3 regions of the Paenibacillus sp. FSL H8-0034 genome follow, and region 3 is predicted to be linked to each of the others. Evidence: a T-box and tRNA genes for the amino acid it is inferred to sense, from the RefSeq annotation. Region 3 holds a T-box; the other regions hold tRNA genes.
The links. The T-box of region 3 lies ahead of ileS (isoleucine--tRNA ligase). A T-box ahead of a tRNA ligase gene usually reads a tRNA of that ligase, here a tRNA-Ile.

Region 1 (10,902 bases), 5.0 Mb from region 3:
GTGTTTTTGCTAAACAGTCGCTTGGGCCTTTTCACTGCGGCCCCCTCGGGCTATTCACCCTACCGAGGCACCCCTTCTCCCGAAGTTACGGGGTCATTTTGCCGAGTTCCTTAACGAGAGTTCTTCCGCGCGCCTTAGCATACTCTGCTCGCCCACCTGTGTCGGTTTGCGGTACGGGCACCTTCTCCCTGGCTAGAGGCTTTTCTTGGCAGCTTGAACTCATGACCTTCGCTACTGTAATTTTCGCTCCCCATCACAGCTCAGCCTTAATAGTGTGCGGATTTGCCTACACACCAGCCTCGCTGCTTGGACGGACATCCATCAGTCCGCGTCACTATCCTTCTGCGTCACCCCATTGCTCATAACGGTTCACGGTGGTACTGGAATTTCAACCAGTTGTCCATCCACTACGCCTTTCGGCCTCGCGTTAGGTCCCGACTTACCCTGAGAGGACGAGCCTTCCTCAGGAACCCTTAGGCTTTCGGCGGACAAGATTCTCACTTGTCTTTTCGTTACTTATACCGGCATTCTCACTTGTGTAGTGTCCAGCGCTCCTTACGGTACACCTTCAACCTCTACACAACGCTCCCCTACCCAAGAACAATTACTTGTTCGAGCCATAGCTTCGGTGGCAGGTTTAGCCCCGTTACATTTTCGGCGCAGAGTCACTCGACCAGTGAGCTATTACGCACTCTTTCAATGGTGGCTGCTTCTAAGCCAACATCCTGGTTGTCTGGGCAACTCCACATCCTTTCCCACTTAACCTGCACTTGGGGACCTTAGCTGATGGTCTGGGCTGTTTCCCTCTTGACCATGGATCTTAGCACTCACGGTCTGACTCCCGGATAGAAGTCTGTGGCATTCGGAGTTTGACTGGACTTGGTAACCCTTGGCGGGCCCCGCACCCAATCAGTGCTCTACCTCCACGACTCTCAACTCCGAGGCTAGCCCTAAAGCTATTTCGGGGAGAACCAGCTATCTCCGAGTTCGATTGGAATTTCTCCGCTACCCCCACCTCATCCCCGCATTTTTCAACATGCGTGGGTTCGGGCCTCCAGTGCGTGTTACCGCACCTTCACCCTGGGCAGGGGTAGATCACACGGTTTCGGGTCTACGTCCACGTACTACGATTTTCCAAAGGAAATATCGATGCGCCCTATTCAGACTCGCTTTCGCTGCGGCTCCGGCTCTTCACCTTAACCTTGCACGGGAACGTAACTCGCCGGTTCATTCTACAAAAGGCACGCCATCACCCATAAACGGGCTCTGACTTTTTGTAAGCACACGGTTTCAGGTTCTATTTCACTCCGCTCCCGCGGTTCTTTTCACCTTTCCCTCACGGTACTGCTTCACTATCGGTCACTAGGGAGTATTTAGCCTTGGCAGATGGTCCTGCCGGATTCCCACGAGGTTTCACGTGTCTCGCGGTACTCGGGATCCGTCTACAGGTGTCGCAGATTTTCGGTTACGGGATTGTTACCCTCTGTGATGAGCCTTTCCAGACTGCTTCACCTATTCTGCTAACCCGATGTTGACGTCCCACAACCCCTAAGAGCAAGCTCTTAGGTTTGGGCTGTTCCGCGTTCGCTCGCCGCTACTGACGGAATCACTTTTGTTTTCTTCTCCTGAGGGTACTTAGATGTTTCAGTTCCCCTCGTATGCCTCCTATGTAGCTATGTATTCACTACATGGTACATGAGCATTACCTCATGCGGGTTCCCCCATTCGGACATCCCCGGATCAAAGCCTGCTTACGGCTCCCCGAGGCATTTCGTCGTTCGCCACGTCCTTCTTCGGCTCCTAGTGCCTAGGCATCCTCCGTGTGCTCTTATTAGCTTAACCAATTCCGCTAATAAGTTCGATTCCGAAGAATCGATCTATGTGGATGTTACTCAACCGAAGTTAAGTAACGCTGCTCTAAACATTTGTTTCGTTTCGGTATCTAGTTTTCAAGGAACAAGCTATTCGGTAAATATAAAATTGGTGGAGCCAAGCGGGATCGAACCGCTGACCTCCTGCTTGCAAGGCAGGCGCTCTCCCAGCTGAGCTATGGCCCCATAAGGGATTCAAAAATATTCATTTGGTGGGCCCTAGTGGACTCGAACCACCGACCTCACCCTTATCAGGGGTGCGCTCTAACCAGCTGAGCTAAGGGCCCTCAGTCGTTCTTTTCTTGCGTATATAGGTGTTCATAACCTCTAAAGAGGCTCGCTTGGCAACGTCCTACTCTCCCAGAACCCTGCGGTTCAAGTACCATTGGCGCTGAAGGGCTTAACGGTCGTGTTCGAGATGGGAACGCGTGGTTCCCCTTCGCCATCATCACCAAACGAAGCTTGCGGTATGACTTGAGAGTTATCCTCTCAAAACTGATCAACGAGTGAGCGTTGTTGTTGCCATTGGCAACTTATACTGCTGATACGCTTCTGTGCAGAAGCAATATCTCCATAGAAAGGAGGTGATCCAGCCGCACCTTCCGATACGGCTACCTTGTTACGACTTCACCCCAATCATCTACCCCACCTTCGGCGGCTGGCTCCCTTGCGGGTTACCCCACCGACTTCGGGTGTTGTAAACTCTCGTGGTGTGACGGGCGGTGTGTACAAGACCCGGGAACGTATTCACCGCGGCATGCTGATCCGCGATTACTAGCAATTCCGACTTCATGCAGGCGAGTTGCAGCCTGCAATCCGAACTGAGACCGGCTTCTAAAGATTCGCTCCACCTCGCGGTTTCGCTTCCCGTTGTACCGGCCATTGTAGTACGTGTGTAGCCCAGGTCATAAGGGGCATGATGATTTGACGTCATCCCCGCCTTCCTCCGGTTTGTCACCGGCAGTCGATCTAGAGTGCCCAACTCAATGCTGGCAACTAAATCCAAGGGTTGCGCTCGTTGCGGGACTTAACCCAACATCTCACGACACGAGCTGACGACAACCATGCACCACCTGTCTCCAATGCTCCGAAGAGGGCACCTATCTCTAGGTGTTACATCGGGATGTCAAGACCTGGTAAGGTTCTTCGCGTTGCTTCGAATTAAACCACATACTCCACTGCTTGTGCGGGTCCCCGTCAATTCCTTTGAGTTTCACTCTTGCGAGCGTACTCCCCAGGCGGAGTGCTTACTGTGTTAACTTCGGCACCGCGGGTATTGAAACCCCCGACACCTAGCACTCATCGTTTACGGCGTGGACTACCAGGGTATCTAATCCTGTTTGCTCCCCACGCTTTCGCGCCTCAGCGTCAGTTACGGTCCAGAAAGTCGCCTTCGCCACTGGTGTTCCTCCACATCTCTACGCATTTCACCGCTACACGTGGAATTCCACTTTCCTCTCCCGCACTCCAGTCACCCAGTTTTCGATGCGACCCGGGGTTGAGCCCCGGAATTAAACACCAAACTTAAATGACCGCCTGCGCGCGCTTTACGCCCAATAATTCCGGACAACGCTTGCCCCCTACGTATTACCGCGGCTGCTGGCACGTAGTTAGCCGGGGCTTTCTTCTCAGGTACCGTCAATCCAGGAGCAGTTACTCTCCTAGCCTTTCTTCCCTGGCAACAGAGCTTTACGATCCGAAAACCTTCATCACTCACGCGGCGTTGCTCCGTCAGACTTGCGTCCATTGCGGAAGATTCCCTACTGCTGCCTCCCGTAGGAGTCTGGGCCGTGTCTCAGTCCCAGTGTGGCCGTTCACCCTCTCAGGTCGGCTACGCATCGTCGCCTTGGTGAGCCGTTACCTCACCAACTAGCTAATGCGCCGCAGGCCCATCTACAGGTCACAGATTGCTCCGTGTTTCTTGATTCAGACATGCGTCTCAATCACCTATCCGGTCTTAGCTACCGTTTCCGGTAGTTATCCCGATCCTGTAGGCAGGTTGCCTACGTGTTACTCACCCGTCCGCCGCTAACTGTTCCCGAAGGAACAATCCGCTCGACTTGCATGTATTAGGCACGCCGCCAGCGTTCGTCCTGAGCCAGGATCAAACTCTCCATTAAGGTAGAACTTTGATTTGCACTCATTCACTGCTGACGAGAATTTGCATTCTCTTATACTGCTATTTACTCACTCGTTGATTCAGTTTTCAAAGGACAATTCTTTTCGATCATTTTCGACATTCCGTCAAAAGCGACCTGATTAATATAGCACATTGGCCAGCTTCATTGCAAGTACTTTTTTTATCATTATATGTTTCTCACCATGACCAGAAAAGCTTGCCCTCGAAGCGACAAAAAGTAATATAACAAATCGACAAGAAAATTGCAACAACTATTTTTCAGCTTGTTTTTCAGCTATCTCAGTATGCCCAACTAACCAAAAAAAATGTAAAACGCACCTCCCAAAAGGAGATGCGTCTTACTCATTTTATATCAAAGGAACTTATTCGCCTTGGCGTTCGCGCATCGAAGGAAATAATAAGACATCCCTAATCGATGGGGAATCTGTGAGCAGCATAACAAGTCGATCAATTCCGATGCCGAGTCCGCCTGTAGGTGGCATTCCATACTCCAGTGCACGTAGGAAGTCCTCATCCATCTCATGTGCCTCATCATTGCCTTGCTCACGCTCAATCAATTGCGATTCAAAACGCTCACGTTGATCTATAGGATCATTTAATTCAGTGAATGCATTCGCATGCTCACGGGCCACAATAAACAGCTCAAAACGATCAGTAAACCGCGGGTCCAGAGCATTCTTTTTGGCTAAAGGAGAAATCGCCACAGGATGGCCATACACAAAAGTAGGCTGAATCAAAGTTTCTTCTACAAATGCTTCAAAGAATTGATTCACAATATGACCAAAGGTCATTGTCGGTTCAGCATGAACCTTATGTTCCTTAGCCAATTGGTGTGCTTCCTCATCGGTCATATGCTTGCTAAAGTCAACGCCAACAACCTCTTTAATCGCATCAACCATCGAAACGCGTCTCCATTCCGGAGTCAGGTCAATTTCCTGTCCTTGATACTGGATCTTGGTTGAACCCAGCACTTCCTGAGCAATATGTGCAATCAAAGTCTCAGTCAGCTTCATGATATCCAAATAATCCGCATACGCTTCATAAAGCTCAATCATCGTAAACTCTGGATTATGGCGAGTCGATGTTCCTTCATTACGGTATACACGTCCAATCTCGTACACCTTTTCCATACCGCCAACAATCAAACGCTTCAGATGAAGCTCGATAGCGATACGCAAATGGAGCTGCATGTCCAACGCATTATGATGCGTATTAAAAGGGCGCGCAGCCGCACCACCTGCTATCGAGTGCAGGGTCGGCGTTTCCACCTCCAAATATCCGTGGGAATCCAAATATCTGCGCATGGACTGAATTATTTTCGAACGCTGAATAAAGGTAGCCTGAACTTCCTGATTCATAATCAAATCCACATAACGCTGACGGTAACGAAGCTCCACATCCTTTAAGCCATGGAACTTGTCCGGAAGTGGCAATAACGATTTGGAAAGCACGACGACATTGTTCACTTTGACGGAGAGCTCACCTGTTTTGGTTTTAAATACAGCCCCTTGAACGCCGATGATATCTCCGATATCGAGTAAATTAAAGGCCTGGTACTGTACAGCGTCCAGTGCATCCTGACGTACATACAATTGAATTTTACCGGAAATATCCTGAATATGGGCAAAACCTGCTTTACCCATGCCGCGTTTTTGCATAATACGTCCTGCTAGACTAACTTCTATGGATTGTGCATCCAATTCTTCATGGGTTAATTGATCATAAGCTTGCAGTAATTCGCCTGCGTGATGGGTAACCTCATACTTTTGACCAAATGGGTCAACGCCCAGGCCCCGCAGTTCATCCAGCTTGTTACGCCGTATTTGCAGTAATTCATTAAACTCTTGTTCTTCTGACATCGTGCTCCCAGCCCCTTATCCATCATTCTTCTTACATTAAAAAAGCTTCCAGAGGAAGCTTTTTACTTGTATAAAACCGTATCGATTTCAACTTGCTTTCCACATCTTACTTCTTAATATCAATGATTTCGTACTGAATCGTGCCTGCGGGAACATTAATATCCACTTTAGTTCCTTTCGGTTTGCCGAGAATAGCCTTACCTACAGGACTTTCATTGGAAATTTTATTATTGAATGGATCAGCCTCTGCTGTACCCACAATATTATACTCAACGGTTTCGCCAAATTCCAAATCCTTCAGTGTTACAATGGCTCCAACACTGACCGTATCTGTGTTCACATCAGCATTATTAATAATACGTGCGTTACGCAGCATTTTTTCTAAAGTAATGACTCTGCCTTCAATAAAAGCCTGTTCATTCTTGGCATCCTCATACTCAGAGTTCTCACTGATATCACCGTATCCAATTGCCACTTTGATCCGTTCCGCCACTTCACGGCGTTTGACCGATTTCAAGTGCTCCAGTTCGTCTTCTAGCTTTTTTAAACCTTCCTGCGTGAGGATGACTTCTTTCTCGGCCACGGTAACGATCCCCTTTCATGTGAAAAATTCCCGTATTATGAGCGTATTCATGGAGTATGAATTCACTGTTAATCATATGTTGACCATCTTATTCTTAATGACTAATATCTCATGAGGATGACTATTGACTGATTATATTGCAAGCCTATACAAATGTCAATCTAAGCCAAACCTACAACTTTTAGACCAATTGTCGCATAATCGGCATTCCATCCTGGGAATCGGTATTGTCCAATGAAGCAACAAATTCCTCCAGCACGCCAGCCATGATATCTCGCTTGGTCGTCTCCATAACGATGTCCTTCACCCGTGCTCCACCCGGTAAACCTTTCAGATACCAGGCCAGATGCTTACGCATTTCCTTAACGGCAACATGCTCACCTTTGAGTGCTACCAATCGATCCATATGCAAAATTGCAATGCGAATTTTTTCCTGACCGGTTGGCTCTGGAGGCAGCTCTCCCTTGGTCAAGTATTGAATGGTCCGGTATAGCATCCACGGATTACCGAGCGCAGCACGCCCGATCATAACACCATCGACACCAGTCTCATCCAGCATTCGCTTGGCATCCTCAGGTGTTGTCACATCGCCATTCCCAATGACAGGAATCGACACGGACTGCTTAACTTCTCGAATGATATCCCAATTGGCGTGTCCCGTATACATTTGTACACGTGTCCGGCCATGGACAGATACAGCAGAACCACCACCATTTTCGACAGCCTTAGCATTTTGCACCGCATATATATGCTCATCATCCCAACCGATCCGCATCTTCACGGTAACCGGCTTGCTTACGGCCTTCACGACGGTTGTGATCATCTCTTCAATTCGGGATGGATCAAGCAGCCAACGGGCTCCAGCCTCACATTTTGTTATCTTGGGAACGGGACAGCCCATGTTGATGTCAATAATATCGGCATTCGTATGACGATCCACGTGCTTTGCCGCTTCCACCAGCGTTTCTGTATCTCCACCAAAAATTTGCAGACTGAGCGGCTTTTCCCGATCATCTACAAACAGCATATCCATCGTACGATGATTACCATGAATAATGGCTTTGTCACTTACCATTTCGGCACATACCAACCCGCAGCCGAATTCCTTGGCGATCAGCCGAAAAGCCGGATTGCAGACCCCTGCCATCGGTGCTAATACGACTTGGTTGGGTGCGACGACATTTCCTATTTTTAACATTAGAGTACCTCCTTTCAATTCTTGATTATTTTGCAGTTGGAAAAAGCTCTTCCGGGTCAATCCCGAGTACTTCGGATATTTTACTAATAATCTGTGCGTCTGGGCTTCGTGTTCCTCGTTCAATAGCTCCCAGAACAGCAATCGATACATCCAATTGATCAGCCAGTTCCGTCTGTGTAAAGCCCTTCAGCTTACGAAACGCGCGAATGCGCTGTGCTATGGCATAGGCTTCCATACTCTGACACCCTCCTTCCCATCCACCTGATCCAACTGCCCAGCCCACTCACCAGCTAGCCTGGAGTGTCTCTGCTGCATAACCTCGACCAGGGGTACCAATACAAACGCCCGCTCTGTCATTCTCGGGTGCGGCAATATGAGCTGCGGATCTTCCTGTCGAAGATCCTCATACAGCAATAAATCCAAATCGATCGTTCGTGGTCCGAAACGAATCTCTCTTATACGACCAAGCTTATTTTCTATACTTAGCATAACAGCAAATAGCTCCTGTGCCGATAGCCGAGTTTCTACCTCAATTACCATATTCAAAAAAGCATCCTGATCCACATAACCAACAGGCTCGGTTTCATATATGTGTGAACGTCCGGAGACGTAAATATGTTCGTGATTATTGAGGCATTGAATGGCATCCTGCAGATACCGTTCCCGATCACCCATATTAGAGCCAAGTGCAAGGTATGCACAACATGGCAGCTGAGAGCCCATAAAGTTATACCCGCTTTCTGTGAATTTCAACCTTGACACCATCAAAAAACATTTTCACTGGCGGATGCGGCTTCAGTACGCGTACAGTCACTTCAAAGATACTCGCATACGTTTGCAGCAGTACAGCCGCAATTTCCTCTGCCAGCGCTTCAATGAGCTTAAATACTTGTCCTTCCACGATATTGCGAATGACCTCATAAGCTTCAGCGTAATTCACAGTATCCTCAACACGGTCACTTCGACCGGCCTTATCCAGCGGCAGCATCAGCTCGACATCCACCTGATAGCGTTGACCGAGCTTATTCTCTTCAGGAAACACACCGTGATAGCCAAAAAATTGCAAACCCGTCATGATGATTTTATCCAATGCTTGTTCCTCCCTTATGATTTAGCATCGTATCCATCATCAATGCGACTCGTTTCATTGCCAATACATCATGGACTCTAATGATCGAGCAGCCCTGTTGAATCCCCATGCAGGTTGTGGCCGCGGTTCCTTCTTGTACTTCATTGGCAGGAAGGCCCAGCGTTCGCGTAATCATGCTTTTTCTTGAAGTCCCTAATAAAACAGGATAACCAATAGCGACAATTCGATGCAGTTCATTCATCAGCTGTAAGTTCTGCTCGTACGATTTGGCAAAGCCAATGCCCGGATCGAGTATGATCTGTGAGTCCCGAATTCCCGCAGCATGCGCCAAGCGAATACTTTGCAGCAAATCGTCTATAACCTCAGGAATGTAATCATCATACAGAGCTTCATTCCGATTATGCATAATAACTATAGGGCATCCATATTGTGCCGCTAATTGAGCCATTTCCGGTTCTCTTTTCAAGCCCCAAATATCATTCAATACCTGCGCACCCGCTGCGAGGGCCTGTCGAGCAACCTCTGCTTTGTAGGTGTCTACGGATAAAGGAACCGTGATTCCAGCCTCTATCAGAGCCTCTACAACAGGGATAACTCGCTGCAGCTCTTGCTCAAGGGGTACTATAGCTGAACCCGGACGGGTTGATTCTCCACCAATATCAATCATATCAGCACCTGCAGCAACCATCCGCTTTGCCTGATCTACCGCTGCTTGCACGCCAACGTACAAGCCTCCATCGCTGAACGAATCCGGGGTTACATTTAAAATCCCCATAATCGCCGTTCGATTGCGCAAATCCAGTATGATCCCGCGGCAATCGACCTCAATATCTCGTTTATGTGAGTGTTCCATCTTATTCATCCTTTATATTACCGCTATTGTGCGCTGCCTATATAGCTGCAGCAGACGCCCAGTCATATCGCCAATCTTTCCGTTACTCACCATTGTTTGCTGTCCTGTAGGATCAAACAGCTTTGTAATCGGTACAATCTCCTGAATAGAATTCGTAATGAATACTTCATCCGCTTCACGCATAGTGTTCCAATCATACAAGCCTTCCTCAACGGATACCCCAGCCGCTTCAGCCAGACTGATTACAAAAGCACGCGTAATTCCCGGTAATATGCCGGTTGCCAAGGATGGCGTGTACAAACGTTCGTGCTTCACGAAAAATACGTTGCTAACTATCCCTTCCGCTATATGCCCTTGTCCATCCGCAAGAAGACCCTCAGATCCGTCAGCCCAAGGATACTGCTGAAGCTCACGCTTGGCCAAGATGTTGTTCATATAATGCAAGGACTTGAGGCGTACAGGACCTTCCGGCGTGTTTCTGGGCAGCTGCAGCTGCTGCAGTGATTTCCCGTAATGGTCCTGCTGTTCATTATATGGAGGAAGCGGCTTGATGTACACAATGACAGAAGGCTCTGCGTAAGAGCCCGTGGGTAAACCCAATGCTTCCTGTCCGGCTGTTACCGTAAATCTTATATAAGCATCCTTCAACCCATTAGCTTCCAGCAGACTATGAACAATTTGCTCCCATCGCCCTGCTTCGGTTTGATAAGCAATCCCCAATTGTTCACAGCCAGCCTGCAGGCGTGTCCGATGCTTTTCCAGCAAAAAGGGCTGACCCTCATAAGTGCGGAATGTTTCAAACAATCCGATGCCGTATAAAAAACCATGGTCGTAGACTGATACCATGGCCTCTTGTTCGTTCGTCACACGACCGTTGATATAGATCTTCACGCTTGCTTAACTCCTGTTTCCTGCAAAAAGTTTTTCAATATTTGCAATCCGTGATCTGTGATAATGGATTCAGGATGAAACTGCACACCCTCGATTGGATACTCCTTATGCCGTAATCCCATAATTTCACCTTCGGCTGTTTCCGCACTAATTTCCAGGCAATCCGGCAGCGTTTCTCTTTTTACGATCAGGGAATGGTAACGGGTAGCCGTAAAGGGCGAAGGCAGGCCTTTAAACAAGGTTTTACCGTCATGAATAATCGGAGAGGTTTTGCCATGCATCAACCGCTCAGCACGAATAACATCGCCTCCGAATACTTGTCCAATCGACTGGTGCCCCAGACACACGCCCAAAATTGGAATTTTACCTTTAAAACGCTCAATTAAGGCCAGACTAATACCTGCTTCGTTCGGCGTA
Region 2 (10,902 bases), 2.3 Mb from region 3:
GGAAATAGATGTTATATCCAATAGACCCAAAAATTATTGCAAGTCCAGTTTATAAAACAACCTATACTGGCGTTCTCAAAGCATATATTGATCTTTTACCGCAAAAAGGATTTAAAGATAAAACGTTAAGCTACCCTTCGTATACAAGGATGATGAGGTCGTCGATATTTATCCCGCGATTCCCCGGTTCATCGTCTGTTCAGCATGGCTAGACTTGTCCCAATAATGTTTATGAAAATCAGGAGGATATTGTAGTGGAAAAAAATATTGCAACAAAACTAAGTACTGTATATGGAACAAAGGGGGAGGGACACATGACTCTTTCACCCTCTCACCGTAAGCTGGTACTCACTATACACGTGATTACTACGATGGGATGGCTCGGCTCCGCAGCCGCTTATATACCCATAGGCGCCTATGTCCTAAACAATCAAGATGCCGATATGATACGATCCGCTATCCAAATCATGTCCTTGGTTGCTAATTTTATTGTTCTCCCCGTGGCTTTTGCATCCCTGCTCACCGGAGTTGCGCTATCACTTGGCACTAGGTGGGGGTTGTTCCGTCATTATTGGATCTTTTTTAAGCTTTTGTTTACCGTTTTAGCCTTATTTATGCTGGTCGCATACTTACAAGAACTGAGCCATGCGGCATCCATAGCATCAAAAAGTACATTGTCGAGCACCGACATAAGTATTTTGAAGGATTCGATTCACATCGTACACCCAAGTGGAGGATTGTTGATCGTGCTTGTGGCAACAGTCTTGTCGGTGTACAAACCAAAAGGTATGACAAGGTATGGATGGCGTAAGCAGTTGGAAATCAAAAGCAGCACCGAGCCTTATACAACACCGCCCTGGATAAAAATGGTTGGATCCGCAGTCATCGTTTTGCTCCTGCTAATCGTTGCTTTAATCATATTCAATTAGGGATTTAATTAGATAAGCGCTCCGAACGGTATTGAGGGGCTTCGAGCTTGCCATGATAAGGGTCCAGGGTAAACGGCTTTACCTACAGTCAACGTGGTGGAGTCGATGAGCAGCAGTTCCTTTGTGAAAGCCAGTTTCCGCCGGGCTTCCCGGTTGCACTTGCGGGTAAGTAAATGAAGAAGTTCCTTGAATACGGCAAACGGTACTTCGGCCGCTTTACTTGAAAACCGGGAATAATGAACTTTCGCTAAGCCACTGGGGGAAGCCCAGTCGGCACCGGTGTGATAACTTGGCCATTCTTCGTAAGCGGCTGTACACCATTACTGTAATAACTGGAGAACCGTAAATTTACGGGCTTTATCTTCGTATCCCACCTCTTTGACGACAGATTCGACCTCTTCTTGGGTCAAAACAGATTGAAGAAGAGACAGGATCGTGGTAGACTTTTTCATGGAGTCGCCACCTTTCGGAAGTTTGTAGGGGTACAAACATTTTACCGATTTGGCGTCTCTTTTTCTACGATTTAGTGGTTATTCAACAGGTGTGAATTTTTTCTCAAAACTATTGACAGTTTTTTCAAAATAACTTAATGTTAGTATCGTTAACAACATTGTTAATGATATCAACGATGATTTGAGGAGATTGCTATGAAATCGCCACAACTGTCCTTTGAAGACTTGAAAACAAACATAGGCAATCATATGTCGCTATCCTTTGAGTCAGAAGGGTTTAGTCCTTTGGTTGGCAAGATTTTTGCCCAATTACTGTTTGCCTCAAGCCCCATGAGTCTTCAGGAGATAGCGGAGAATCTGGGTGTTACCAAAGCCGCAATCAGTGTACAGGCGCGGACTCTGGAAAAGCATATGATGTGCCACAAGCTGCCGACCAGCAGCAATCGTAAGGATTATTACTACATAAGCGATGACTTCAGCATGACTACCGTACAAATGATGATTATGAAGATAGGCGATATTCAGAAGATGATTGATTCCACCCTGGATGCATTTTCAAATTTGTCTGAATTGGAGGAGTCGGATAAACCTTCACACTATGCCTCCAAACGCCGTTTTTTGGAAATGCAAGCCCTTCATGAAATCCTATTGGCACGGTTGGATGGCTTGGAGGAGGAATGGAAAGTTCGGCGTGAGCAGCTTTTTTTGAATCTTGACTAGGCGGGGGATAGGGGTAAAGTGCTGATTTCATGACATTTGTCACCTTACATAATCAGGCCTCGAAGCTATACTAAGAAAATGTGGGCTTACAATGAAGGGGTAACTGGAAGCATGACGTCTAAGAAGTCAGCCAATGTATATGGAGGAGTAGAGAGATGAATAAGTTGACCGAATTTTCAATGAAAAATATTACGGCTGTCATTATTATTACGCTGCTGCTGTTAGGAGGAGGTATTTACACTGCAACAACCTTGAAGGTAGAGAGCTTTCCGGATATTTCGTTTCCGGTTGTATTGATCAACACCCAATATACGGCTCCCCCCATGGATGTTCTCGATGACATTACCAAGCCTTTGGAAAAAGCGATTTCCAGTCTGGATGGAATCAAGAATTTGACTTCGACCTCAAGCGATAACTTTTCATCGATTGTTATTGAGCTGGAGCAGGATAAAAAGCCTGACGATGTTAAAAAAGATGTGGAAAGCTTAATCTCCAATGTTATTCTTCCTCAATCTTCGGAAAAACCCAAAGTGCAGACCCTCGGTTTTGCCTCTGAGCCGGTATACTACATATCCGTTTACGGAACGAATGGAATGAGTCAGCAGGATCTTGATAAGGTGTACAAAGATGTTATTTTACCGGGTTATGAATCCATTAAAGGGATCGACCATGTAGATTCCATCGGTAACCAGGAAGCTGTACTGACGATGAAAATGGATGCCAATGCGATCAGTAACTATGGATTATCGCCTGATCAGGTATCCGGCAGCATTAAGGCGGCTTTGCAAACGAGTCCTGCGGGCTCTGTAGACTTTAACGGAAATACACAAATGGTTCGTGTAAAAACGGACTTGAACAGTGTTTATAATCTGGAGAATATGAAGATCACGACACCCTCCGGTACCACACTGCTGCTTAAAGAGCTTGCCAAGATTGAAGCTATTAATGAAGCGACCTTTTTATCCCGTCTGAATGGCCAGCCTGCCATTGGCGTCAATTTATTCAAAACCAAAAACGCCAATGCGGTTGAATTTGGTGCTGCTGCCGACAAATTGATGGATGTCTGGAAAACACAATATCCGAACATCGTTTTTCATACGATTTATAACAGTGCCGTAGATATCAAGCATTCGATCAATGGTATGGTGCAGGAAGGCGCATTGGGTGCTGTTTTGGCCTCTCTGATGATTTTGCTTTTCTTAAGAAACGTACGTATGACACTGATTGTACTTGTATCGATCCCGTTATCTATCATAGTCACTCTCCTGTTCATGGGACCACTCGGCATTTCCCTCAATATCATGACGCTTGGAGGCATGGCGATAGCCATCGGCCGGGTCGTTGACGATAGTATCGTGGTTATCGAGAATATATACAGTGAACTGGAGAAGGCGCAGCAGCGCAATGAATCGGTTATCAAGATCGCTACTGCGCAGGTTGCCTCGGCAATTACTTCATCTACGATCACTACAGTTGGTGTTTTTGGTCCTATTGCTTTTGTAAGCGGGGTGTTAGGTGAAGTATTCCGACCGTTTGCCATTACACTGGCTGTAGCTCTTATGTCCTCCTTGATTGTCGCTTTGACGATCATCCCGATGCTAGCCAAGCTGCTGGTTATGAATAGTAAAATCAAGACCCACGATGAAGCTGACTCTCTGGGTGCATTTTCCAGATTGTACAAAAAAACTTTGATCTGGTCGTTAGGTAATAGTTGGAAAACATTGCTTCTAGCCTTTATTTTATTTATTGTAACGATTGTTTCCACAGTACCTTATCTATCGACATCGTTCATGCCGGAAAGTGAATCGGATAAGCTGATGCAGTTCACGATAAAAATGCCGCGCGAAACGACGATTGAAACGATGGATGCCAAGGTTAAGGAAATCGAGACGATGGTACGCGAATCCAAGGATGCCAAGGGTGAACCGACCTTTGAATATTTTGAATCCTTGATTGGCTACAACAATGGAACAGACCGGATTGCTTATCGTTCATCGTTTTTTGCATCTGCTTCAGCGGCGTCCAACGCTAAAGACGTGGTGAAGGAATTTAAGGAAAAAATCTTATATTCGTTGCCTAAAGGCTCGGAAGTGGAAGGTTCCGTTCTGTCCGCAGGTGGACCTCCAGGCTCCGACACCGATTTCTCCTATGCGCTTAAAGGAGATGATCTGAACAGCCTGAAGGCAGCAGCAGAAATCGTGAAAACCAAAATGAGAGAGTTCCCGGAGCTCATAGAAATTAAAGATACGCTCAGCGAATCTAAAACAGAGGTTGAGATCAACGTCGATCAAAACAAAGCCCGTCTGTATGGCTTATCCTCGGCACAAATTACGAATACAGTACGAGGCTGGCTGATTGAAGAGAAAATCGGGGATTTGAAATTCGACAATACGACCTTTAAAACCAAAATTATGCTGGATAAATCATTCAAAAATTCCATCGAAAAAATAGGGAGCTTCCCAATCAAGACGGCAACAGGCGTTACGGTTAATCTCAATGAGATTGCCAAGATTCGACAAATCGATGCTCCAGTCGCCATTACCCGCGAGAAGGAAGAGCAAATTGTGAAGGTTAATGCCAAAATCGATAGTCCTGACAAGGGCGGTATTAGTGCCAAAATTAGTGAAGCACTCAAGACTGTTGAACTGCCAAGCGACGTTAGAACCGAAGTTAAGGGCGTAACTGACGATATTGAAACCAGCTTCCAGCAAATGTTCGTCGCCATGGGAGCATCCATCTTTATCGTATACCTGGTCATGGTGCTGGCATTTGGTAATGCGAGTGCACCACTAGCGATTCTGGTTTCGTTGCCGCTTGCGGCGATCGGAGGACTGCTCGGACTGTTTGTTACCCATGAATCGGTTAATATTACTTCCTTGATCGGCTTCCTGATGCTCATCGGTGTCGTCGTTACGAATGCGATCGTGCTTGTGGATCGAGTGCAGCAGCTGAGGGAGAGTGGTCATTCGGTTCGCGATTCGCTGGTTGAAGCGGGTACGACACGTCTGAGACCGATCATCATGACAGCTGGTGCGACGATTCTGGCCTTGATGCCTCTCGGAGTGGGACTTTCCAAAGGAACGATTATTTCCAAGGGTCTCGCAGTTGTAGTTATCGGAGGCTTAACGACTTCGACGCTGCTTACCTTGCTGATTGTCCCGATTGTATACGCCATGCTCGCTCGCTTTAATGACAGAATAGCTCGTTGGTTCAAGAAGAAAGATCATGATGCCAACGATACGCAGGTTACAACAGCTTCGATAACACATTAACCATACAGAGATATTGAAAGGGAGAATCGGCCAATGAACTTTACAATGATCAATACCGTCAAAAAAAGTACAAAAGTAGTAGGAGTCGTTATCTTGAGCACGGCGATCATGGCGGGTTGCACGAAGCCAGCAGCGCCTCCACAGCAGCCAGCAGCCGCTGAATCCGTTATCAAAACCGTCAAGGTAGCCAAGGTAGAGAAGAAATCGATTGGTGCCCCGCTGGAGCAGGTAGCAGACGTTGTTTCCTCGATACAAATGGATATCGTCACAAAAGTAGGCGGTGACGTCCAGGAAATTTATAAAAAACGCGGCGATATGGTCCAAAAGGGCGAGCTTCTCGTAAAGCTTGATCCTACCGATGTTGAACTGCAAAAGCAAAAGGGCGTGCTGGGCGTGAAAAGCGCGGGTCAGCAGCTGACAAAAGCCAAGGAAGATCTGGTTAATTCGAAGGTCGATTTGCAAAATGCAGTTACAAAAACCGAGCAAGCTGTCAAGGATGCAGAGAAAAATTTCAGTAAGGCCCGCAATGACTATGATCTGGGTCTACTCACAAAATTTCAGTTAGATCAAACAGAGACGCAATTAAATAACCTGAAGCTGGATTTGGAAAGTGCGAAGAACAAGCTGAACACTATCGAAACAACGAACTCCTTATCCCAGCTCGAAACCCAGGTAGAATCGTCTAATCTGAGCATTCGTGAAGCAGATCGCACGCTGAACAATCTGGAGCTGAAAGCACCAGTGAGCGGTGTGCTTACCGAACTGCCGGTAGAAGTGGGGATGAGCTTGACTGCCGGCTTTAAAGCTGCTCAGGTACAGCAGCTCGATCCGATCAAGATCAAAGCTGAATTAACGGAGGCTTCTGCGCAGCTGGTTCGCGGCAAGACAGAGTTGACCTTCTATGTGCCAGGCACCACTGAAAAGCTGAAGGGCAAGGTCAGCTACTTAGCCGATGTAATGAGCTCACAGTCCAAATCGTATCCATTAGAACTTGAAATCGCGAATGCCGATACCAAGCTTAAGCCAGGGAACAAGGTGCAGATCCTTCTGACTGAAGAGAAGGACGAAATCGTTATTACGGTTCCAACGTTAAGTGTGGTTCGCGAAGGCGGAGATACTTCCGTATTTATACTTGTTGGAGATGTTGCCGAGAAACGTAAAGTACAGCTGGGGCGTCTGAACGAGACGGTTCAGGAAGTCATTTCAGGTATTAAAGAAGGCGAGCAATTGATCGTTTCCGGTCAGAACCAACTGAAGGACAAAGAAAAAGTACAACTAGCGAAATAATCTGGCTAACTGGAGGAAATAAAAGTGAAAATGAATTGGAAAAAAACAGCGGTATCCGTCCTTATTACATCATCTCTTATGACATCAAGCTACTCGGCAATGGCCGCTGAATTGGCAGGAACGCAGTCAGGAACACCTGCTGCAGTTACCTATCAGCTGACGAACAGCTTAAGCGTTGATATCAAAACCGTTCTGAACGAGCGTGTGGACGGCGGAACCCGTGTGGGTGTAGTCGTACGCATGAAAAATACCGGAGCCGCCATTGCGCGTGTTCCGGAGTATGAGCTTCGTGTGAAAACAATCGAAGGCATTGAATATATACTGCAATCAAGTGCCTCCAATCCACGTTCCATTCAACCTAAGGCAACGACGGAATTAAGCTATTTGGCTGTAATTGATCGTACCGATACGGTTACACTGTCAGAAGCGAATTGGACAGATGTCGACTACTACGTCTATCCCAAAACCGAAACGCGAATTCTTGCCATTCCTATCAGCGGCCAATCCTGGAAAGGCAGCGATATGAAAATTACGGACCCGGCGTCAGTGAAGAAGTGGGGCGAGAAGTTCAAAATTCCTTCTTTGACTTCACCACTGGAGTACACACCTGTAAGTATCGACAAAGAAGTAACAGATAAAGGCACGATTCAAGTGCTGCAGCTGCTTGTGACCAACCCGACAGATCAGCGCGAGACCCTTCCTGAATTCATTATCGATGGCAAGACGTCGTCCAAAGTGTTTGAGGGGCAAAAGGTTGTTGAAGACGCGGCTGTACCTACAACGGCTGTTACTGGCCAACAGGTACCTGTTACAGTGAATGCTGGTACCTCAGCATCCAGTAACGGAACTGCAGATGCTGCAGCATCTGAGGATACAACCAATACCAGCGGTGCTGAAGGGACAGGGGCGTCCACGGATAACCCAACTTCTACTACATCGGTTTTAGGTAATGCTGCATCGGACAGCTCTCAAGCGCAATCGTACTATGGGAAAAAGGTTGAGCAAGAGGAGGTTATTCTGGAAGCGAGAGAGCAAAAGTATATCCACTTTGCTATCTCTACAAATAATGATACCGTCCTTTCCAGTATCAATGTACTGACTCCGGAAAAATTCTCACAGGCTAGTGTAACCGGGGTTCCAACCGTTGTTACCTATAATGTGGGCCGACTTAATATTTTACTGCCCAGCACGACTGCAAGAGTTGCTTATCCTGCCTACAAATTGGGCAATCCGATGACTTTCGATGCTTTGAGTGAGCTGATTCATCCGAATCTTGAGGTGTCGGTTGTTGAGTTTCACATTGATGACAACACGGATGAAGGCTCCAAGAATGTCACATCGAAGTTCAGGATTTTAAACAAAAGCGATATTCCAATGGCAGTTCCGGTATTCCAAACCGAGCTTCTCAGCACGGATGGTTATACTTACAGCGGCAATCGTCAAACGTTATCCACGCAAAGAATTTTACCTAACTCGGGATTGGTTGTTAGCTATTCATACACACTGCCCCAGTCCGAGAGCGGTAAGGATCTGGTGTTGAAAATCAACGACATGGTGAAAGCAGCTCCATATAAAACGAACATCGCTGCTTATAGCATGGAGATTCAGCCGGCAGAAACGGAAGAGAAATTCAGTGTGTATCCTTTCGATGCCAATGTCACCTACTGGACGATTACACCGATGTATAATCGTACAGGCAATAACAGCTATTCCTACAAAACCCGCTTTAATCTTGATTTGACGAGACAGGAACAAATTCAGATCGATGCCAGCTTCTCCAAGCTGCAATTTGAGCTTTATGATTCGGTAGATCGTTTGATCGGTACGGCATCAGGTAGCTTTATAGGACCTAATCGTCTGGTTAGTGGAGAAAACAACCTTATCTTTGATGCAACAACGGAGCAATTGGATCGCCCGTTAACGATCCGTCTCTATGAAGCATTCACTACACCTGCAGGGGTTTCGAAGCGTCTGTTGGGTGTTTACAAGCAATAGTTACTGGACTCATTGGGTTACTCCCATCTTTTAAAACAAACTAAAAGCCTTGATAACCACTTATTTGAAGTGGGAATCAGGGCTTTTTACTGCAGTCTGAACAATAATACCGTATTTTTGAGATAAGGATGGCTTATTTGGGTTATGCTACAGGCTAGTAGGCCATTTTATTACAGGTAGGGTGATCAATAGTGAACTGGGTATATTGGGTCAAGCTGTATGAGAGTAAATTTCAGGCTGGCTGCTTAGCCAAACGAATGGAAGAGGACTGGTGGATCTATGGTTACGAATGTCCGCAGGAGGTGGAAGTGTTCCGATCACAAAAGGGTCGCTTCGGTGTACGCTATCTCTTGTAAGCAATTTTCAAATAGTTCTTGACTTTTCTTTTGGAATTATTGTAGAATAGAAAACGTCGCTAAGAGAGCGAGATCATCATTAACTATCGCGGGGTGGAGCAGCCCGGTAGCTCGTCGGGCTCATAACCCGAAGGCCGCAGGTTCAAATCCTGCCCCCGCAACTTAATTTTATTGTGGGCCTTTAGCTCAGTTGGTTAGAGCGGTCGGCTCATAACCGATTGGTCGGGGGTTCGAGTCCCTCAAGGCCCATATCGAAAATCCCTTAATACATAAGGCTTTTCAAAATAACGACATCAGACAAGCCCGGCATTCTCTCCTGAAATATGGAGCGGATTGCCGGGCTTGCTAACATTTTGGCTGTTATGAGTGCTTGCACCCACAGCTATTCCAAATAAGATCGATAAACCTCATGAGTCGGCAGCAAAGGTTCGGGAGATCCGCTGAACCAGGCCCACTCGCCAACACGAGGAACACCACCGTAATAACGTCTGGACTCATCCGGATCGGACAGCAGGCGGCAGCCATACAGGAACGCGATAAAATGACCTCTATTTAATTTGTTGACATCCAGGTCCTGCACAAAGGTACGTGGTTCTGAATCATGCTCGAGAATAGCTCCCAGCTCGATTTCACCAACCTTGATGATTCTGTCGCTAAACAGCTCGTTATGACGAATCACCCCTCCAGGCAGATGCCAGCCCTTCCCAAAGATTTCATCATCTCTCCATGTAAATAAAATTTCTTTGGCCTCATTTTGAATAAGCAGATCAACACAAACAAGCGGAGTTACACGGCTGACAAATAAAAATAATTCCAAGGGGAGTCCATCCGCTGTTTCATCAATACTATTTTCCAAATACTCGATAGCATCATCGCTATTCATCATTCCACACCTCCGTATAATAGGCAAGATTCAGCTCGTACTTCAGTCTGCAGTACAATCAGCATTTTACTCTATCTAGAAGTTTAATTCATCGTTCTCTTTTTATCAACGAATGTGCTTTCAAGGCTCTGCAAATAAGCTAATAAGCTGGGATCCGGCTGCTGTGAAAAATTATTGTGTATTTTATAAAATTATTCAAAAAATCGTAAAACCTATGTCGAATCCACTGCGTTATCTTCATTAGGTGTAGGGTACATCTAAATTATCTTTGATGGAGGTTGGGATGGGTATGATGAAACGCAGTAAAGCAGCAGCGTGGCTGTTAGCAGGAGCTTGTATGCTGGGCAGCGCATTTCCGGCGTGGGCAGCAGAGGCTCCGGTATCAAGCAATGTGAAAACGGATGCACAAATTGTAGAGGCCCTCGGTGTACTGCAGGGGGATGGAAGTGGTGTCAGCGCTGGTTATTTGGCCAAGACCACGACAAGATTACAGTCTGCTATTTTATTTTTGCGATTAAAAGGTCTTGAAGCTACTGCTGTGGCGTATAAAGGGGCGGACAACTTCTCGGATGCGGCCCTTGTCAATGACAGTAATAAAGCGATTCTGGGCTACCTGAAAGCGAATCCTCAGCTGGGTTGGACGGGTACGGGTAATGGCAAGTTTGAGCCTAATGCACAAATTACTGCACAGCAATATTACAAGGTGCTCGTAGAATCGCTTGGGTACAAGCAGGATACGGATTTTAAATATGATGGAGTCATCGCTTATGCAGGCACATTGGGCTTGTCCCAAGTCGCTAAAGCCGGATCTTTACGCAACCTACATATCGCTACAGCAACCGTCGAGGCTCTAAAGAGCAAAGTAAAGGGAGGCAGCAAAACGCTGCTGGACACATTGGTCGAACAAAAGGTAGTGGATGCTGCGAAAGCAGCGGGTGCACAATACGCTTCCATTAAAATAGCGGCTAATGCCGAGGTTGGTTCTTATTTGACTGATGAGGCTGGCAA
Region 3 (10,902 bases):
GCGGCTCAGCAGGAAGGGGGGCATGCTCGGCTGACGGTGTGCTAGACTCATGAAATAACTGTAGCAGCATCGCTGGATAGGCTTCGGAGACACCTGTCCATTTCGTTTCAGAAGCTTGTCCTTCTCGATGGTTATGGTACATTGTCAGTAGTTTTCGCATCGCTGTGCCCTCATCAAGAAAACTCCTTATATAGCCATTCCTCTCTCCAATAGCAAGCGCTTCGTGAATATATATCAGGGCCATTTTCCTCTGTCCGCGCTGAGCCTCCAATAGAGCTTGTAAGCAGGAAATTTCAACGAGGCTGGAGAGCAGCTGCTCTCTTTCCGATTGGGGCTTCAACTGCTCCAACAGACGTAGAGCCTCAGGTTCCTTACGTTGTTGGCCGAGCAGTCTGGCTAACGTCAGGTAGGCATACTCTTGATTGAAGGTGGGTCTGACCTTATGCGATATTCCCAACCGAGCGATCAGATTCTTGGCCTCGGAAATCCGGTTCTCCTGCAGATATATTCGGATTCGGAACAGTTGAAGAGTTTCGACCCAGACAGCCTTATAGGAAAGCTGCAATGCCAGTTCCAATGCCTCCTCAATTCGATCGTGAGCCGATTGGTAATGTCCCTCTACAAGATGAATGCGTGCCTGTGTAATTATGACGGGGATATGTAGTCCAGGTACCTGCTTGCTCAATGCGGCTCTTGTGAGCGATGGAAGCAGTCGAAGGCAGTCGTCCAATCGGTTCCATTCGTAATACCCCTCACATAGAGATTGCTTTACGTATAAATTGATCAGTGAATCCTGCCAGCCATGTGCGTCGAGCACACCAGTGAACAAGGTACCAATCGTTTCCGTATCCGGAGTAAGCATTCCTTTTAACCCTAAGGCCGTTCTTCTAACCAATGGCTCGTTCGGATTGTAATTAAAATTATAATAGATCGGGTCCTTGGGTAAATTGTGTTCAAGAATTCCTTGCGTATAGGTAAACCAATTGCCGAAATCCCCGTTAGCAAACACGAGATTGGATCTCACGAACAAAATCCCACTCTGCAGCTGTTTCTGGCGATCCTTTTGCTCCATACTTACGCATATTCGTTCAATACGGGTCAATTGGATCTCTGCTTGCGGCAGTTGGCTGGTCACGACAAGTATAAAGGCATATAAAAGCGACAGCTCAGGAGAAAGCATGAACGACTGTGGGACGCTGTGAAACCAGTTCAATAAGGTGGTCATTTCCCCACGCTGCAGCATAGCTGGAATGTGCTGCTCCAAATAGGTTTCCATCAATGGATAGTCCTCTGCTGTTATAGCATGATCGATAGCATCATCCATCAAGCCAAGTTCCGAAAAAGCCGCACTTGCCATTCGGTTGGATCTCAGCCATTGTTCAGGATCGGTTTTCTTCAGCAGCCCTCGCAAAAATTGAGAAAATAAATGGTGATATCGGAACCAGTCATTATGATCATCGAGCGGGATCAGAAACAGATTCAGGCTTTTGATAGTCTCCAGCATTAGAGCACCATTCGTACTTTCGGTGACCGCATTACAAATCGAAGCCTCCAGCTTGCCAAGAACCGATGTTTGAACAAGAAATTGGTAAATATCGATTGGAAGCTTGTTCATGACCTCGTGGAACAAATAATCCGATACATCCCGGTGATTACCTTGAAAGGCTTCTATAAAACGGTCGTAATTGACTTCGGTTCGCAGGGAAAGCGATACTAATTGCAGCGCCGTAATCCAGCCCTCTGTCTGCTGCACCAACTGCTCAATGTGCCGATGCGTTAGCTCTGCCCCCGATAACTCCTGATAAAATTGCTGGGTTTCCATCGCTGTAAATTGCAGCTGCAGCGTATCAATCGCATTGCGTTGCTCCTTAGCCATCCATTTTATCGTCGGAAATGGCAGCTCGGCGCGGCTGGAGATGATCATATGTGTGGTCTCGGGCAAATAATCGATCAAATAAGATACGCTGTCATGGATACCCGGGTTCTGAATGGTGTGATAGTCATCCATAATGACAGCAATATCCTGCGTGAGAGCAAACAGCTCGTTAAGCAGAGCATCCAGAAAGGAAGTCGTCGATAAAGTAGGTAGCGCATCAGCCAGCTGCAGCATTTGCTTACCGTTGTCTGGTGGTACGGACCTGGCTAGCGCATGGGTCATATACCGCCAAAAACGAATAATATCATTATCCCGCTCATCGAGAGATAACCAGGCACAGGGCAGCTGCCGGGTGTATGCCCATTGGGACAGCAGGGTGGTTTTGCCGAAACCGGCGGGGGCGCAGACTAAGGTAAGACGGCCCTTCAGGCCGTAGGTTATAGAATCGACCAATCGTTCTCTTGGAATCAGGCGTTCTCTGGGAATAGGCAGTGTGATTTTACTTTGTAACAGGATTGAATCCATGGTTTTCATCAGAATGCCTCCGTAACTTGCGATACCTATCGCTTCCCTATCGTACAAGCTTACGATTTATTATACGAAAATCCTAGCGAAAAGTTAACTTTAATAAGCAGTCATAGTGTTGTTATTTGATATATCCTGTACAATAGACAGGGGAGGGGATGGCCATTAATTATTTTGTTACATTTTTGATTAGCTTGAGTGTCCTGATAACGTCTGCGTATTTATTTAATTTATGTTTTAAATACATATTTCAACATGCAACCTGGAAAGTGAAACAGGCTGGCCTAGTCGGCATTTTCATTTTTGCGGGCTGGCTTGCCATGTTTTTTGGTGTGCAGGGACAAGGATCGACACTGTTCGATTTGCGTGCACTGCCGATCGTGTTTGGTACGCTTTTTTTTCGCGATCCCCGGCTCGTGCTGATCATTAGTGTCGGAATTGCCATCTCTCGGTATACGATTGCGGGGTTCACGGCTCAGGCATTTACCGGTTCCATTAATATCTTATTGCTCGGTTGTCTGGCTGCATTTCTGGTTGCCTTGTATCGAAAAAAAGCATGGAGCTACAATAGAAAAGCTATTATCTCCATCATTTCGATGAATACGCTTCAGGTGATCGGCATCGCTACTTTTGCATCTATACCGAGGCTCAATTACTTGCAGCATATTGCCCCTTATACGTACCCGGCTGCACTTTTGTTGAATGCCTTCTTCGTATTCATTTTGAAGGATTTCTATGAGGAACAGCTGCGTGCGCAGAAGAATAAAACGATGAATTTGGTCCTGCGCAAGCAAAAAAGGGAGCTGGAGGAGAAAGCACAGCAGCTGCAGCTGGCCTCCCAATATAAATCCGAGTTTATTGCCAATATGTCTCATGAGCTAAAAACACCACTGAACAGCATCATTGCGTTATCCCAGCTGCTTCAGGAGGAGGACAGGTCCCGCTATTCGGAGGAAGAGATCAATTATGGCCAGATTATTCATACCTCGGGCGATGAGCTTCTGAAGATGATCAATGATATGCTGGATATATCCAAAATGGAAACTGGTAAAATGGAAATCGTATGGGAAATGGTGTCTGTACATGAACTGGTCCAGCTTGTCCAGCATCAATTTGTTCCAATTACAGATCAGAAAAGCTTGCAATTCAAGGTGGATCTTCAGGAGAATGTCCCTGTGTTCATTGTGTCCGATGCTCAGAGGCTGGTTCAAATTTTACGTAATTTGCTCACGAATGCGGTCAAATTTACAGCCCAGGGCAGCATTACCATGCAAATCTATATGGATAAGGTCTACCCGTCCGGAAAAGATAAGCTTGAAAAATTGGAGGATTGGATCGTATTTCGCATTCAGGATACAGGCATCGGGATTGAACAGGATAAGCAGCATCTGATATTCGAGGCCTTTCAACAGGAAAATGGTACGTTTACCCGCCGCTATGGGGGAGCAGGGCTTGGTTTATCGATCAGCTTGAAGTTGGCCGGACTTCTCGGTGGCAAATTAGATTTGCAAAGCACCAAAGGAGAAGGCAGCAGCTTTTTCCTGCGTCTGCCTGTACAGCCAACAGACCTCCCCATTGACAATCATCCGAAAATGTTGTAAAAGTAGATTAAGTTCAACATCATTCAAATTCGTTAACGAGAAAGAGTATATTAATCACTTGTTCCCCAGAGAGTTGGCGCTTTGCTGAAAGCCAATGTTCATGTGTTAGTAGAAAATCCTCTCCGAGAAGTAAAGCTGAAGTTACAGTAAGCTTTAACGGGATCCCGCCGTTACAAGGGCCGCGCATGTTGGTGCGTAGTTTGAGGTGCTGTGATGGCTAGCAAGTTAGCTTAACACAGAATTAGGGTGGTATCGCGAGTTCAATCTCGTCCCTTACAGGGGCGGGATTTTTTTGTTTTTTTACAAATATTTTGATTACCAAAAGGAGTCGATCGTATGCGTACAGTTGATGTGAAAGAGCAGGCAGCCAAGAGGGAAAAGCGGGTATATGAGCAGTGGGTACAGGAGCAAACATTCTCCAGGTCCATCAATCAGCGGTTAGGCAAGCCGAGGTTTGTATTCTACGAAGGGCCGCCTACTGCCAATGGGGCACCCCATATCGGGCATATGCTGGGAAGAGTGATCAAGGATTTTATATGCCGCTACAAGACCATGTCTGGCTACCAGGTATTGCGTAAAGCGGGTTGGGATACCCACGGTTTACCCGTAGAGCTGGGCGTGGAAAAGGAGCTTGGAATCTCGGGCAAACAGGAAATTGAAGCCTATGGCGTCGAAAAGTTTATCGAAAAATGCAAAGCGAGTGTCTTCCGATATGAAAAGCAATGGCGCGAGCTGACGGAGTCCATCGGCTATTGGACCGATCTGGATTCGCCGTATATGACGTTATCCAACGATTATATCGAAAGTGTATGGCACATTTTGTCCCACATTCACAAGGAAGGCTTACTGAATAAGGGTCATCGCGTCAGTCCATATTGCCCAAGCTGTCAAACGACGTTAAGCTCTCATGAATTGGCGCAGGGCTACGAGGATGTGAAGGATCTAAGTGCGACTGTTAAATTCAGGACTCCTGCAGGTGAGAGCTTCCTTGCCTGGACCACAACACCCTGGACCTTGCCGGCCAATACGGCGCTTGCTGTTCATCCCGATCTGGATTATGTCAAAGTGAAGCATAACGACGAAGTGCTTATTTTGGCCAAAAGTCTGCTCGCCCAGGTGATACAAGGCACCTATGAGATCGTGTCCGAGCATAAAGGCCATGAATTTGTGGGTACTACCTATGAAGCTCCTTATCCAAGTGAAAATGACGAGCCCCAACGTACAACGAATCAAGCGAATTCGAATGCAGCGGGTACTCCAACCCGATATGTTGTCATCGGTGCAGACTTTGTCAGCGACTCCAGCGGCACGGGAATCGTGCATATCGCTCCGGCTCACGGGGAGGATGATTACCGCGCGGCTCAGAAGCAGGGGATTGGCATGCTGAGCGTGGTCGGTTTGGACGGCTGCTATACCGAGGCTGTTCCGCAATTTGTCGGTCGATTTGTTAAAGACTGTGACGTGGATATTGTCAAGGATCTGTCCAAGCGGGGATTACTGTTTGCCAAGGAGAGATACGAGCATAGCTACCCTTTCTGCTGGCGCTGTCATACACCGCTTTTGTATTATGCGATGGAAAGCTGGTTTATCCGAACAACCGCGATCAAGGAGCAAATGATTGCCAATAACCGTTCTGTGGAATGGTATCCAGGTCATATTCGGGAAGGGCGTTTTGGCAAATTTCTCGATGAGCTGGTCGATTGGAACATAAGCCGTAACCGTTACTGGGGAACCCCGCTGAATGTTTGGGTCTGTCAGGATTGCGGATGCGAGCATGCTCCAGCAAGCGTAGCTGATTTACGTGCCCGGTCCGTACAGCCTTTGCCGGATAATTTGGAGCTTCATAAACCTTTTATCGATGACGTGAAGCTGAATTGCTCTGAGTGCGCCGGTGAAATGGTTCGGACGTCTGAAGTGATCGATGTATGGTTTGACAGCGGCTCGATGCCTTTTGCCCAGCACCATTATCCGTTTGAGAATCAGGAAGCCTTTGCCGACCAGTTTCCGGCGGACATCATCTGCGAGGGGATCGATCAGACTCGTGGATGGTTTTATAGCTTGCTAGCCGTATCCACACTGTTCACAGGTAAAGCTCCCTATAAAGCGGTGATGGCAACAGGTCATATTCTCGATGAGAATGGTCAGAAAATGTCGAAAAGTAAAGGCAATGTCATCGATCCGTGGGAGATCATCGAGGAATTTGGTGCGGACGCTTTCCGTTGGGCGCTCCTGGCAGACAGTGCACCCTGGTTAAGCAAACGTTTCTCGCGAAATATTGTAGCTTCAGCCAAATCCAAAGTCATCGATACGCTGGTGAATGCCCATTCTTTTTATGTGATGTATGCGACTATTGATCATTATGAACATGCATTGGACCAGAAGACAGGTTCTGACCATTTGCTGGATCGCTGGATCGTTTCCCGGCTTAACCATACGATATCTGTGGTGAGCGAAAGCCTGGAAGGCTTTGATTTTATAACCGCGGCTCAAGCCATTGAAGGTCTTGTCGACGAATTCAGCAACTGGTATATCCGCCGCTCACGGGAGCGCTTTTGGGGTCATGGTCTGACAGAGGACAAATGTGCTGCTTACCGGACCATGAGACAGGTGCTTCTGGATATCAGCAGGATGATAGCACCGTTCACCCCATTTCTCGCTGATGAAATCTACATGAACCTGGCGGATGGAGGCAGTGTTCACTTGGCTGATTATCCTGCCCTGGATTCAACAGCCATCGATGCAGCTTTGGAGGATAATATGGCTCGTACCCGGCAAATTGTGGAGCTGGCCCGCAACATCCGTAATGATACAGCGATCAAAAACCGTCAACCGTTATCGGAGCTGATCGTAATTACGGATCAAACGCTCCATGTTGCTGATTTTGAGGAAATCATTAAGGATGAAATGAATGTAAAATCGATTCGAGTCGAGCAGCATGATGATAATTTAACTGATTATGCTCTGAAAATGAATCTGAAGGTAGCAGGTCCCAAGTATGGGAAGCTCGTATCCGGCCTGCAGTCCTGCTTGCGAAATATGGAGCAGTCGGAAATCAAGAAGGCACTGCAGGTTGGTTATGTGGATTACCGTCAAGCAAACGGAGAGCTTGTCCGTGTTCCTACGGAGGAAATGTTAATCGAACGTCAGGCCAAGATCGGCTACGCATCGGCTACTGGGTATCAAATGACCGTATCACTGAACACAACCATCACACCGGAGCTTGAAAAAGAGGGGATGATCCGTGAGCTGATCCGTGCCGTTCAGGATCTTCGCAAGAAATACGATCTACCGATTGATCAACGAGTGGAGCTTATCATTGAAGCAGATGACGAAACCCGAAGCAGTATCATGGAATTTGAGTCTTTAATTCAGGACAATGTGCTGCTGCGTTCTCTGAAATTTGGCAGCATCAATGAAATGGAGCAGGTTCAGATCGCGGCAGCGACGGTAAGAATAGGGTTAAATGCTTCGGTGTAATAGCTTCGCCACTTAACAAAGATATACGTGGGTTTCCACGTTTAATATCTAGACAGAAACAGAGCAATTCCCTGTGAAAACAGGTGATTGCTTTTTTTCACATTCTTACGGTTCAATAATGAGGCTGTAATACTACGATTTGATTACCTAAGAGAGTGAGTCAAAAAGAAAATAAATCTTTATTTTGAAAAAAAGAGGGATCTGAAAATAAATGTCGAATAATTTTCATTAATTTGGTTATAAAGTATTAATTTGATGATTTTCTATATTTATTGTAGCTTTCTAGTTCAATGATAATTAAATTAAATATCTATATTTTTAAAATTTATATACTAATAACTATGAATTATTTGGAGGTTCTATTTTGAATAATGAACCACAAGAGTTGCCAATACAAGTAGAGATTAAACAATTTATTTCTGCAACTTTGTTGAGCAATTCGATGGAAAGAATCATAAGAATTAAAACAAACAGTCGTTTCAATATAAAAGCAAGTTATTTGAATCAACTTGTTCAGTACGAAAAAATTTCATTTGAGGATGTTCTTTCTGAAGAAGCACCTAGCAGTAAGCTTAAGATTACAGGAGGATTAAAATTCAATTTATCAAATATGCTAAAAGTGATACTACCGACCACTCCTATTAATTCTTTTAGTCCTTTATTAGAGTTAATTACAGGTGGTATTTTACCAGAGCTAGCAGTGAACTGGGAAAAAGAATTCCGTCCAATAATAAAAATGTTAAATCCAAGGAGAAAGTCATATAAAGATTATAAAAAACTAAAAAAAGTTATTATAGTAGAAAACTATAACAAGTTATCCGACAAAGAGTATTCACTGCTAGGGTTATTGATTAACTTTATTCAAGCAAAGAAATTAAGAGATACAGGCTTAATTATTCAGTATATTGATTTGGACGAAAATAGAAAAGAGGATTGCTATTCTAATATAATCTGGAAACAATGCGATATTTCAGAAGATGATCTGCAATTTATTGACAAACGCGAATCAGGATATGGTACTCATGTTGTCAGTCTTACAAGACATTTAGGTATTGAATTTTTCCGAAAATACAGTGAAGCAATTGCTAAATCTGCACAAGCAGCAGATGCAGATGTTGAAATGCTTACTCAAAAAATTATTGATATAATGCTATCGACACTTAAAGATGGTTCTCTTGATAGAAGTCAGCTAGATATATTTTTGTATCAGTGCAGTTTGTTTTTAAATACTTTTACAAAATTTGATATTGAAGATGCCATGGAACCGTCAATGTTTGATTATATTATTCCAGCCGTCAATACGAAAGTATTGGGTAGAAAGAAAGAAAATACTTACCAATTCATGGAAGAAGTGATCAAGAACTTTTTCTACAATAGAGCAAAAGAGACTCTGAAGAGTCCAATAATTGAAAAGATATATCATTATATAAATAAAAATTATCCGCAAGAATATTTTTATCTAGCTGAGTTACAGCAGCAATTTAACAGAAACACAGAGGATACAATTTCTTCTTATATTGTTGCCTATTATTATGCCAAAAAGGAAGGACTTGACGAACAACGATTGCAGATTGTGTTAAAAATGAAAAAAAATGAAATTGGAACTTTTTATGCTAGTTCATTGGAAGCGGCAAGAAAACATAACGAGCATAAACCGAACGAACTAAGTACAGAAATGAAAAGATTTTATCAGGAAACTAAATCAAGTAATTTGAATGTACTAGCCAAACTGTGTTGCTATTCTGTGGTAGTTATTTATTATTTCGAAAATGAAAGTACTTCTTCTATTCTTCCAGAACTACACGATGAAATGTCCAAGCAAATGGGGAAACTTAAGAGTACGAATTGCAATGATGTGTCTTATTGGGAGAATGAATTCCATATTAATTTAATACTCTTAGCAGCTGCATTTGACGAACCTTCAGATAAACAGAAAAGAAATTCCCAACTATTCACAAGTAAAGTTCTTAAGTATAACGAAGAGAATAGTAGAAAAAATTATCGGAATTTTCTAAAACTTATGCGCGTAGGTAATACGATTTATATGGAAAACATAGAAGAAGGATTACGCTGCACTAAAAGCGCTTATTTACTGTCCAAAGAATATCCATATGAGTATGAACTATCTAAAATCAACTACAGTTTTTCACTAATTTATTTGGGTCGTTATAACGAAGCGGTAATGGTACTGAACGAAAAGAGCACGTTCGATTTAAACATTATTAATAAAGATACGTACTTGTCCTATCAGAACAATTATATTGTTGCACAAAGAATGTCTGGAAAACTAACGATCCAAAAAGCTGTAAAAAAATTTGAAAAACTATTGAAAGAGGCTGAAAATACGGATACAAGTGATGCCACAATTATTCGAAACAATCTGGCGGCTGCTCAACTTTTTACTGATAGAGAAACAGCTCTTCGCACATTAATTTTAATTAAAAATGGAACGGATCGCTATCATAGATTCTATGCTTTGCACAATATCCTCTACGTCTATTTTGTAGAATGCAACAAAAGTGATTTTGACCAGTTATATACTGAATTATTTAGTGAAATAAAATATCCGAATCTGCTCAAACCGTATGAGCAATTTTTTACTGACAAATTCAGTAATATGCGTTCTCTGATGGAGAGAAATTTAAATCAAAGCGAAATGGAAAAAAAATTAGAGCAATTATTAAATAGTTACTATCCTGAAGAGACTTACGCACATTATAAAAATCTGATTCTATTTGGTGGGATTGAACGATGGTTCGAGTAAATTTCGACTTCTGACAGCTTCAAACACAAGCATTTTATAAGCGGCATCTTGATCACCATTGAACAAATTTTCAAACATAACGTGAGTTGAGCTTTTCGAAGAAATTGTAGGATTAGGTGTTATGTCCATAATATAATAATTCTCTTCATTCACCCTAAAATCAATACGGCTTATAGCAGAAAATCGAAGCAGCTTAGCGCAGTGCCTAGCTGCGGTAATGAGACCTTCTTTGTGGGGGCCTCTATAAATGTTAAAGTCGTAAGACTCATTCGCAACAATATGGGAGTCCAGAAAATCACTACCTTCTGGAAAAACAATTTCAATGGCTTCTGGAGTGAAGTAGCTTCCCTTGTGAGCAATAACTGGTACCTCTACTTCTTTTCCTGTTATGTACTGTTGAAAGATCAATGTCCCGTGAATATTATAAAGGCCTTGTATTATTTCAGTAGCTTTATCTATGGACATCTCGCGCACATTTATCTTATTAACACCAATGCTTGCTGATTCTGAATTAGGCTTAACCATAAAATTCATTAAATTATTATAAAAGTGTTGGATATAATGAATATCTGCTCTATTCTCATAAATATATGTAATAGGAAAATACATCCCCGGATGACCTTTTACTAGTTCATGCATTAATACCTTGTTCCCGCCCA

Region 1: it encodes a tRNA-Ile, which carries the amino acid that the T-box ahead of ileS (isoleucine--tRNA ligase) is inferred to sense. The anticodon was not compared.
Region 2: it encodes a tRNA-Ile, which carries the amino acid that the T-box ahead of ileS (isoleucine--tRNA ligase) is inferred to sense. The anticodon was not compared.

The regions. Positions count from the first base shown of each region.
Region 1 is NZ_JBBOBS010000001.1:736,767-747,668, reverse strand. Features, by position in the region: rRNA gene NST47_RS03405 (23S ribosomal RNA) at 1-1,842, opposite strand, end outside; tRNA gene NST47_RS03400 (tRNA-Ala) at 1,982-2,057, opposite strand; tRNA gene NST47_RS03395 (tRNA-Ile) at 2,082-2,158, opposite strand; rRNA gene rrf (5S ribosomal RNA) at 2,211-2,327, opposite strand; rRNA gene NST47_RS03385 (16S ribosomal RNA) at 2,449-3,991, opposite strand; gene lysS (lysine--tRNA ligase) at 4,374-5,870, opposite strand; gene greA (transcription elongation factor GreA) at 5,977-6,453, opposite strand; gene dusB (tRNA dihydrouridine synthase DusB) at 6,635-7,651, opposite strand; gene NST47_RS03365 (helix-turn-helix domain-containing protein) at 7,677-7,886, opposite strand; gene folK (2-amino-4-hydroxy-6-hydroxymethyldihydropteridine diphosphokinase) at 7,868-8,374, opposite strand; gene folB (dihydroneopterin aldolase) at 8,379-8,741, opposite strand; gene folP (dihydropteroate synthase) at 8,734-9,594, opposite strand; gene pabC (aminodeoxychorismate lyase) at 9,607-10,485, opposite strand; gene pabA (aminodeoxychorismate/anthranilate synthase component II) at 10,482-10,902, opposite strand, start outside.
Region 2 is NZ_JBBOBS010000001.1:3,422,382-3,433,283, forward strand. Features, by position in the region: partial or broken gene NST47_RS15340 (NAD(P)H-dependent oxidoreductase) at 33-212, shown strand; gene NST47_RS15345 (hypothetical protein) at 255-929, shown strand; gene NST47_RS15350 (hypothetical protein) at 1,250-1,381, opposite strand; gene NST47_RS15355 (GbsR/MarR family transcriptional regulator) at 1,577-2,101, shown strand; gene NST47_RS15360 (efflux RND transporter permease subunit) at 2,257-5,373, shown strand; gene NST47_RS15365 (efflux RND transporter periplasmic adaptor subunit) at 5,407-6,660, shown strand; gene NST47_RS15370 (hypothetical protein) at 6,691-8,655, shown strand; gene NST47_RS15375 (hypothetical protein) at 8,847-9,011, shown strand; tRNA gene NST47_RS15380 (tRNA-Met) at 9,099-9,172, shown strand; tRNA gene NST47_RS15385 (tRNA-Ile) at 9,187-9,260, shown strand; gene NST47_RS15390 (hypothetical protein) at 9,394-9,894, opposite strand; gene NST47_RS15395 (plastocyanin/azurin family copper-binding protein) at 10,184-10,902, shown strand, end outside.
Region 3 is NZ_JBBOBS010000001.1:5,740,861-5,751,762, reverse strand. Features, by position in the region: gene NST47_RS26030 (LuxR C-terminal-related transcriptional regulator) at 1-2,410, opposite strand, end outside; gene NST47_RS26025 (ATP-binding protein) at 2,587-4,002, shown strand; T-box leader at 4,026-4,279, shown strand; gene ileS (isoleucine--tRNA ligase) at 4,339-7,479, shown strand; gene NST47_RS26015 (hypothetical protein) at 7,844-10,243, shown strand; gene NST47_RS26010 (hypothetical protein) at 10,211-10,902, opposite strand, start outside.